One region of the Paenibacillus sp. alder61 genome, then DNA from elsewhere that is predicted to be linked to it. Evidence: predicted binding sites of a transcription regulator. Region 1 holds the regulator's gene; the other holds the start of a gene.

The links. The regulator LexA, encoded in region 1, represses DNA repair genes until DNA is damaged. The targets are predictions, from matches to a motif close to CGAACATATGTTCG.
Region 2: LBW89_RS15250 (putative DNA modification/repair radical SAM protein) is a predicted target of LexA. The motif match lies at 2,815-2,828, and genes of this name have one in related genera.

Annotation. Positions count from the first base shown of each region.
Region 1 covers NZ_JAIUDG010000002.1:257,708-262,702, forward strand. The annotation lists gene glnA (type I glutamate--ammonia ligase) at 1-593, shown strand, start outside; gene lexA (transcriptional repressor LexA) at 1,461-2,087, opposite strand; gene LBW89_RS03115 (LysM peptidoglycan-binding domain-containing protein) at 2,273-2,632, shown strand; gene LBW89_RS03120 (DUF896 domain-containing protein) at 2,833-3,006, shown strand; gene LBW89_RS03125 (hypothetical protein) at 3,059-3,592, shown strand; gene LBW89_RS03130 (HAD family hydrolase) at 3,653-4,447, shown strand; gene LBW89_RS03135 (FixH family protein) at 4,486-4,908, shown strand; gene LBW89_RS03140 (1,2-dihydroxy-3-keto-5-methylthiopentene dioxygenase) at 4,979-4,995, opposite strand, start outside.
Region 2 covers NZ_JAIUDG010000013.1:86,124-91,118, forward strand. The annotation lists gene LBW89_RS15240 (TRM11 family SAM-dependent methyltransferase) at 1-430, opposite strand, end outside; gene LBW89_RS15245 (TIGR03915 family putative DNA repair protein) at 676-1,479, opposite strand; gene LBW89_RS15250 (putative DNA modification/repair radical SAM protein) at 1,476-2,780, opposite strand; gene LBW89_RS15255 (serine hydrolase domain-containing protein) at 3,020-4,591, shown strand.

The DNA of each region.
Region 1 (4,995 bases):
AATCCTTGTTCAGAGGCGATGTCAATGCTTTCTACGACGAGAGCGATACGCTCGGCCTGAGCAAAGAAGCCCGTCATTACATGGCCGGGATCTTGAAGCATGCCCGCGCTTTTGCCGCCGTCACGAATCCGACCGTGAACTCGTATAAACGTCTGGTTCCGGGCTATGAAGCGCCGTGCTATGTGGCTTGGTCTTCCAGCAACCGCAGTCCGATGATCCGGATTCCGGCATCCCGCGGCCTCAGCACCCGTGTCGAAGTGCGGAACCCGGACCCTGCCGCTAACCCGTATCTGGCGCTGGCCGTTATGTTGAAGGCCGGTCTCGACGGCATCAAGAACGAACTGCCGCTCGTGGATCCGGTAGACCGGAACATCTATGTGATGTCTGAAGAAGAGCGCGTGGAAGAAGGCATTCCAAGCCTGCCGTCCGACTTGAAGGAAGCGCTCGGCGAATTGATTCGCAGCGAGATCATTACCGAGGCGCTCGGCGACCATGCCTTGACTCATTTCTATGAACTGAAAGAAATCGAGTGGGACATGTTCCGCACGCAAGTCCATCAATGGGAACGCGATCAGTACATGACATTATATTAATCGAGGAATCCCTTGGGGCCGTAGGCTTCAGGGGATTTTTTGTTAGGGGGCATTTGGCGGGGAGACGGTAAGGATTAGGGGTTTCCCCTATTTTGCCCCCCCGTTAAGCCACACCCGTAAGCCAGCCGGACTTTGCATTTTTGTAACCCGTAATAAAAACATCAGCATACATATAAATCTAGTGCCCTCATCAGATAACCTTGGTAACATAGAATTTCTGCATATCTGCATGTTTTTTTCTTGTTCGGAACATAAATTTAAAAATTCCTGCCATTCTGCAGGTATTTTGAACGAAACCGGCTCGTTTCTCTAAAATCGCTAGAAAAACATGCAGATTCGCATCTTTTTCGCATTCCCTCGGGTATCGGCCATAAATACCTGCAGATTTGCATCTCTTTTAAGTTGGAAGGGGTGGAATGTTCACTAGGCAGGGGAGAGCACTGGATATACTTATAGGCAACTGATGTTAACGTCGTCGTCGTCGTGTACTCGTTACTTCGAACGTAGGAGTTGTTTGAATACAACGTAATCCGTCCGCGTGCTAAACGGTTCCTTGTTGTTATTTTGTTTATTAATTGCTTATTTGGCGGACCAGATATGACGGGGGTTATCTCGCATCGTATTTAACTCCGCGACTGATGAAAATCAAGCTTTTGGGCATGCTAACGCCAAGGAGCTGATGCGATATGGTGTTCGCTTTGAAAAAATACCACCGGCGCAGACTTTGGCTGAAAAAGATCTGGCGGGAAGAACGTTCCGGCATGAAGCGGTATTTACCGCAAGACGATTTGACGACGGTCTAACCAGCCAACACTAAAAAAGGCTCCCCGGCTAAGGGAGCCTCTTCATCATACCATCTAGAATAAATTAGTGCAGGTCGCGGAATAATCCGACGACTTTGCCGAGAATAACCACATTCTTGAGCCGGATTGGTTCCATCGTCGAATTCTCGGGTTGGAGGCGGATATGGTCTCTCTCTTTGTAGAAAGTCTTCACCGTCGCCTCGTCATCTTCCGTCATCGCCACGACAATATCGCCGTTGTTGGCCGTCTGCTGCTTACGAACGATCACATAATCCCCGTTGTGAATCCCCGCCTCAATCATACTGTCTCCGACGACGGAAAGCATGAAGATTTCACCGTCCGAGGAGTATTGCTGAGGTAACGGGAAGTAATCTTCAATATTCTCGGTTGCCGTAATCGGCATGCCGGCGGTAACCTTGCCGACAACCGGAACCCGGGTCACGCTGTGGGCGAACATACCGAGCGAATCGGATTCTTCTTGTCCCAGCAGCTCGATGGCCCGCGGTTTGGTGGGATCCCGGCGGATAAATCCCTTCTTCTCCAAACGGTCCAGATGCCCGTGTACGGTAGAGCTGGAGGCAAGTCCGACCGCTTCGCCGATCTCGCGTACCGAAGGAGGGTAACCCTTCATTCGAACTTCGTTGCGTATAAATTCCAAAATAGCCTGTTGTCGGCTGGAAACCTTGGACATAACGATCATCAACCCCATTAGTAACGTTTGGAAAAATTATAACATAGAACTACCGTTCGTACAAACATAAGTTCTAAACGTTTCTATTAAATACGAACAATTGTTCTAAAAAACTATTGAATCAAACAAGTGTTCGTGTTATATTGATATCAGAAAACAAGAACATTTGTTTGGGAGTGATCGATATGCCAAGATATACTACATACCAAAGTATTTATAATAAGCCGGTTGCCCGCTCTTGGAGGGATGCCTTCGGTTTTTCTTCGGTGGAATGGACCCGGCGCATGATGAAGATTGTGTTTCTACTGATTTTGTTGACGATGACCGGTACGGGAGTGGTTTCCGCTTTTGCCGCCGCCAAAGACGGGGATTCTCATGTCAAGGAAACCGTCATTGTTACGCCGGGAGACACGCTATGGGAGATTGCGGTTGCTCATAAGCCGCGGGGGAAGGATACGCGTGTGTATGTAGAGGCTATTAAGCGGGCGAACGGATTAGCCGTGAGCGATATTCATCCTGGGGACATGCTCGTTATCCCGGATTGATTCCGATAGGCGTGGCTTGTTTAACGGCTTTCTAACCTTGTTTATATATAAGTCCTGTTTTGGTGACTATAGATGACTATATATATGAAGAAACTGAAAGAGCTTGGATTAAGGGCCGCCGCCTTGACAAGCTCTTTTTCTCATGTCAAAGTAAGAATTGTTGCCTTAAGAATAAGGATGACCAGACAGGAGGAAATAAAGTGGATATAGATACATTGGTAAAGCGAATCAATGAATTGGCCCGAAAAAACAAGACGGAAGGTCTGACGGAGGATGAAAAGCTGGAACGGGCACAGCTCCGGGAAACTTATTTGCAGAACATCCGGAACAATTTCCGCCAACAGCTGGAATCGATTGAAATCGTGGATAAATAATGCCGGCCGCAAGGCCTGGCTTACATAAACAATAGGTGTAGGAGGAAAGTTCATGGCTTCATTTGACAGGAAGGTTGAACGCAATCGGGTTCGTATGAACAAGAAAGGGAAGGGGCCTAGCCGGATCGGCGGCGGAGGGCAGGATCCCCGGTATTCGTTAGGGCCCAAAGGGGAAGGCGAGGTGTTTAGGGGAAGAAATATCCTGCTTCCGGGAGTTCTGGTTTTGCTGGCTCTCCTTTATGCGGTCGTGGGGCTGATCGGCAACGCTTCGGAAGTCAACTCGATGTTGTTCTGGGTCACCATTGTTCTTTATCTGATCTTGGCGTTGACGATTTTTCTCAGAAAGCCTTATTTGCGGATTCATAAAGGCTGGCTGTATACGTCCAAATTCAACAGAGACCGCGCGTTGGAAGCTAACAACATCAGTAAAATTAAGGTGGGCCGCGGGAAAATCACGATTATTCCGAAAAGCAAAGACGTCAATTGGGTGTTTTACCGTATGCGCAACCGTTTTGATACAGAGGCGATGGGGGAACGTTTGGAGCAGTATGCCAAACTGCATCATGTGTCCTTTGAGAAGGGATAGGGGATAGCGTAGATAAATATAACATCGGTTTTTCACAATTTTGGGGGAGCGTGTGAAGATATGTCCATTAAAGCGGTATGTTTTGATTTGGATGACACCTTGTTGTGGGATGAGCGCAGTATTAAAGAAGCGTTTGAAGCGACCTGCCTAAAAGCGGGTGAAGCGGCGGGGATTGATCCCGAAGCCCTGGAGGAATCGGTCCGCAAGGAAGCCAGAGCATTGTACGAATCCTATGAAACCTTTCCGTTCACCAAAATGATCGGGATCAATCCGTTTGAGGGATTGTGGGCGACCTTCTCGGCGGGGGAGCAGCCGGAATTCCGCCAGCTGGAACAACTCGCTCCCGTCTACCAAAAGGAGTCCTGGCGCCGCGGCCTAAAGGGGATCGGTGTGGAGAACGAGGCGCTCGCCGGGGAATTGGCCGCGCAGTTCGGCAAGGAAAGACGTTCCCGCCCTCATGTGTATGAAGAAACCTTCCGCATTCTCGACGAATTGAAGGGCAAGGTGAAACTGCTTCTGTTAACCAACGGTTGTCCTGCCCTTCAGCAGGAAAAGCTTGACGGTGTGCCGGAACTGTCGCCTTACTTTGATGAAGTTATCATTTCCGGATCCTTCGGGAAAGGAAAGCCCGATCCGTCGATTTTCCGCCATGCACTGGAACTGCTGGGCGTGGAGCCGCAGGAAAGCTTGATGGTCGGCGACAAACTGACGACCGACATCTGCGGCGGACTGAGCGTGGGGATGGTCACGGTTTGGGTCAACCGGCATGGACGCAGCCGTACCGACGAAATTGTGCCGGACTACGAAATCAAACATTTGGCGGAACTGCATGACATCATCGCGAAATACGCTTGAGGGTTTTGAAAAGAATCGAGTGTAGGGAGGAAAGCGCCATGAACAAAAGGAATGGTGTTTGGATCATCACTTTGACCCTGCTGTTTGCGGTGTTATTAAGCGGATGCGGCAAATCGAAGGGGACGGACCATCATGCGGCGACCGATGCCGATGCGCTTGAACCGATTAAAGTGGAGCTTCAGATAAGTCCCGCTGAAGTGGCCGCAGGGGAGCCGGTCAAGTTCGAAGCCAAGGTCACCCATCAAGGTGAGAACGTGGACGATGCCAAAGAGGTTATGTTTGAATACTGGAAAGACGACACGCCGGAGGGTGAACACAACAAGGAAGTCGTTGCCGGCTCGGGCGAAGGGATGTACGTATTGGAGAAGACATTCGAAGAACCGGGTACATACCATGTCATTTCCCATGTGACCGCTCGGGATCAGCATTCCATGCCATCGAAGGAATTTACGGTAAAATAGTCCGCTTTATAAAAACAGGCTGCTTCCATGACGGAAGCAGCCTTGTTTGCGTTTTAGTCAAGTGCTCGACTTACTTTTGAAAGGCAG
Region 2 (4,995 bases), on a different contig from region 1:
GATCGACCGCACGGAACCCGGAGACAACGGGAACGGCGATATTTACCAGACTTCGGGCCAGGGTGGCGGAAAGCCCTGTAGAATAATTCCGGGGCTTATGTTTATGCCTCTGCCAAACAGGATCCGCCGGCTCGCATATGCCAAGTCTCCACGACTCCCCGTCATGCAACAGACCGAACAGGACGTCCGGCTGCCTCATCTCGGCCGTGCCCCGAATATGAGCCCCGACCGTTCTCTCCAAGCGGCGCTGGTCTTCGTAACTGCGAGGCGTACCGTTTTTGAGATATTTGACTTTGAAGGTCTTCCCCTTCAAGTCAAGTTTCTCCGCAAGGGATAAAACCTCCTCGAGCGAGCCGCTTCTGGCCAACACCCTCATTTCCATGGAAATGAAAGGGCTCCGGCTCGCTCCGATAGCGGTTTTGCTTTCCATAAAGGAATGTGCTCCGGGCTCTTGCCCAAACAAGCTGCGAAGCTCAAGCCTGCACAATTCTCTCTCGTTCTCGTGGCACGCATAGGGGTAGATGTAATTGTAACTACTTTGAGAATTCCGATACCAATCCACGTTCCGTCTCCTTCTTCACATTGCTCTCGCTTGGGGCAATTTGGCCCACGTAAGGCAAGGCTAAGCCATACAGGCCTTACATCCTCTGAACCATTGTACCAGAAGATCGCGGCTTACCGTAAACGCTTCGGGGAGGGGGCCGCCGATCGATGGCTCTGCTGCATTTCCGTTAACTGTGCCCAGTAACGTTGGGGCATATGGGAAAGCCTGGCCCGGGGATTATTTCTTTCCCGGATCGCCACCGTATCATAAAATTGCTTCCACAGTCTCCGGTATGACATCTCCTCTTGGCTCGGCTCGGGCAATACAAGCTCGTCCAGACGAAAAAGTCCCACCCGTTCTGTAAGCGGACCCTCCTGCTTCTGCATCAATGCTTGTCCATGAGTCTTGTCATAAATCAGAAACGATTCCCTCCGGTACCGATCGCAGAAATGGGAGGCCAGCAGCGGCAGCACCTGATTCTTGGGCTCGATAATTGCGACAAGAATATCGCCATAATCCGAGAACCGAACGAATCCCAAATAAGCGTGACTTTCCGTCTTTAAATGCTTTACCGCCTTCCGCAGCCGGTGGACCGTATCCTCCGTCAGCATATTCATAACCGTACGTCCATATTGAAAGCCAAGCCTCAAAAAACGGTACAGCAGCAACTCCTTATCGGCCACGCAAGTAAGAAAGCCGCAGCGGATCAGTTCCTGCGCGTCCGGACCGATTTTGGCGCCGATTCCCTTGTAGACTCTGGAAGCCTTCACCAAATCGGTCTCGACCCATACCGCATCGAACAGGGTATAAAGACAATCGTCACCCGGCCGTATGTCCACCGCCTCTTCTTTACGGTCATAGCTTTCAAACACACAGCTGAGAAAACCGTCAAAACTGCCGTCGTAAACGTAAGCGGATTGGCGGGTCCAACTCATGTCGCAATCACTTCCGCCCCCTTGCCCGCCGCGAGTTCTTCGTCGCTGAACAGCGTAAGCTGCTCCACCTGGGGCTTAGGCAGATACAAAGAGATTTCCTTCTTGGACAACAGGGATCGCAGGATTGTGCTTTCATTCACTTTCAACCCTTCAAGACGCCTGCCGGAGCAGGTAATAAAATATTGCGCTCGCTTCAGCACGACCCCCAGCTTCTTTAATCCGGCAAAGTCCAAACTTCCCGCTCGCCGCGCCGTAACGATCCTCTTGGCGCTTCGCACGCCGATTCCCGGGACCCGCAGCAATGATTCGTACGGGGCCTGATTGATCTCCACGGGGAACCGGTCGATATGGTTGACAGCCCAATGGCACTTGGGATCCATAAACGGATTGAAGTTCGGTGTTCTTTCATCCAGCAGTTCATGGGCTTCGAATCCGTAAAACCGCAGCAGCCAGTCCGCCTGGTAGAGCCGATGCTCCCGCAGAAGCGGCGGCTTGCTGTCCAGCGCCGGAAGCAGCGAATGTTCCACCACCGGCGTGTAAGCGGAATAATACACCCGCTTCAACTCGTATTTGCGATACAGCGCCTCGGTCAGCGTCAAAATCTTCAGATCGCTGTCCGGCGAAGCTCCTACGATCAACTGTGTGCTCTGTCCTCCCGGCACAAACTTCGGCGCATGCCGATACTTCACCAAATCCGTACTGTTCTCGCGGATGCCCTCCCGAATCGCCGCCATCGGCCGAAGGATCGTCTCCTTGCTCTTATCCGGCGCAAGCTGCCGTAAGCTGTCCCGGGACGGAAGCTCAATGTTTACGCTCATCCGGTCGGCAAGCAGTCCCAGCCTGTTCACCAGTTCGGGATCACTTCCGGGGATGGCCTTCACATGAATATAACCCGAGAATCCATATTGATTCCGCAGCAGTTCCAGCACCCGGATTAATCGTTCCGTAGTATAATCCGGACTCTTGACGATCCCCGAGCTTAAAAATAATCCCTCGATATAGTTCCGGCGGTAAAAGTTCATCGTAAGCTGCGCAAGCTCTTCCGGCGTGAACATCGCCCTGCGGGTATCGTTGGAACGGCGATTAACGCAGTATTTGCAATCGAATATACAACTGTTGGTCATCAGAACTTTCAACAAAGAGATGCAACGCCCATCGGCGGCAAAGCTGTGGCAGATTCCCGACGCAACGGCGCTCCCCAACTTACCGTCTTGGCCCGCTCTCTCCCCTCCGCTGGAGGAACAGGAAGCATCGTATTTGGCGGAATCCGTCAAGATCGTAAGCTTCTCCAGTACATCCATTAAAGCGATCTCTCCTTTTGGAATCATTATAATACGAACATTTGTTCTTGTAAATACAAAATATTCCATAATTCTTGTAAGAAAAGTGTAAGGTTTCTTTAAGATCCTTTAAAGGCAAATCGATGGGAAGAAAACGTAATGCGGCCTATACTTCAAAGCTGTATAAGCGTCGTTGAGATAGATCCATGAAGGATTGAGCACTACTAAAGAGCGATTGAACTGATGGGAGTGGAATTCGTATGACCAGACAAACGGGGGTCGCCGCCAGAATCCTCCAAAAAACTTTGCTGCCGGTTCTCCTGATGAGTGCTGGAATAAGCGCCTTTTTCCCCATGGCAAACGCCGCATCGACCGCCGCGGCCAATCCGGCCGATTCGGGGCTCGCGGGGAAGAAAAACAACGTCTCCGAGTTCAGGCGTTACTTGGACGAACAGGTTCCGCTATTGCAAAAAAAGTACGGGGTGCCGGGCGTTTCCATCGGCGTTCTTGAGCATGGAAAAATCGGCTACGTGGTGCAATACGGATATGCGGATAAAAAGGCGGGCCATAAGCTGGACGCAGCGTCGCGCTTTCAGGCGGGCTCCATATCCAAAAGCGTTACCGCCTGGGGGATCTTGAGGCTGGCGGAAGAGGGGAAACTATCGTTGGACGACCCGGTCGGCAAACATTTGGGGAACCGGTCGATTCCAGGTGTGGAGACCATTTCGGAGGAGGTGACGATCCGGCGGCTGTTAAGCCATACGGCAGGCCTTGCACCCCATCCCGGTTATCTGGGCGTCGAGCCGGGCCGGGAGCTTCCCACGCCCGAGCAATCCCTCGCGGGGGCAGGCATGTTGAACGAACCCGTAAAATTCGCCTTTACTCCCGGCACGGAAGCGGCCTATTCGGGGGCAGGCTATACGATCCTTCAAATGGTGATTGAAGAGGTATCGGGGCAGCCGTTCGAAGATTATATGGAAAAGCAGGTTTTGCTCCCGCTGGGGATGAACTCCAGCAGCTTCGGCCTAAGCAAAGAAGATAGAGTCTCCCTGACCAAAGCCTACGGATATTTCGGACAAGAACTGCCCGACTACCGATTCACTGAACGGGCTGCCGCAGGGTTGATCACCACCGCCGGAGACTTGATAAAGCTCATGCAGGCGAGCCTGGACACCTCGAAGACCGGAGGAATCCCCTTGGGGCGGGGTGTTCTAGCTCCCGACCTGGTCGGGGAGATGCAGACACCGGTTTTGGGCGAAAACGGACTCGGTATATTTTCCCGTAGCCTGCCGGACGGCACCACCCTTCTCTACCACCCGGGCGACAACCGGGGCTGGCACGCCTTCTACGGCTTTATCCCCGAGTCCCAAAACGGCTTGGTCATCCTGACCAACAGCGAAAACGGCATCGATTTGCGGCAGGATGTGTATCATGCCTGGATCCGGTTTGAAACCGGGGCACTGCCGGAAGGAGCGGTCGCGCTGGCTCAATCAAGGACCTTGCATCAATGGGTGGCTTATGGGCTTGCGGCCGGTCTGGGGATTTATCTTCTGCTCGCCGCCCTGCGCATCCGCAGCGGCCGCCGCGTGTTTTTGCTCAATCATCCCAAACCGCCTTGTGTACGATTACTGATCCGGCTGATTGTTCTGATCGTTCCGGGCGTCCTGCTATACCTTGGCGCCTACCGCTGGAGCATCATCGGGCTGCAGAGCGGGCTGAAAAACATCGCCCTCGCCGTTTTCGCCTGGCTTGCCAGCCTGCTCGTTTTCGGCTTATTTCCGAAGCTCCCCGCAAAAATGCAAAAAAAGGCTGACGCAGCCTCGTTACGGTGATATCCAAATCACCCCAAAGAAAGCGGAGCGTCCGCCGGAAGCGGGTCTCTCCCCGGTGTGAGAAACCGGGACTGGCAGTGCGCTAGTTAACGTGAACCATAGACAACCTTGCTAACATAGAATTCCTGCATATCTGCATGTTTTTTTCTGGTTTGGAATAAAAAATTCAAAATTCCTGCAAATCTGCAGCAATTTTTGGCCAAACAGGCTCCCTTTTTCTAAAATCGCTAGAAATGTCTGCAGATTTACATCTTTTTTCGAATCCCCCCATAAATCAGCAAAAATACCTGCAGATTTGCATCTTTTGGAGTGGAATAAGTGTTGGAATTGTGCTAGGCCCCTAGCCCTTGGGCCTTTTGATCTCGCCGTGGGTTAAAAACGATTTGGACATCGGCGGACGCGGG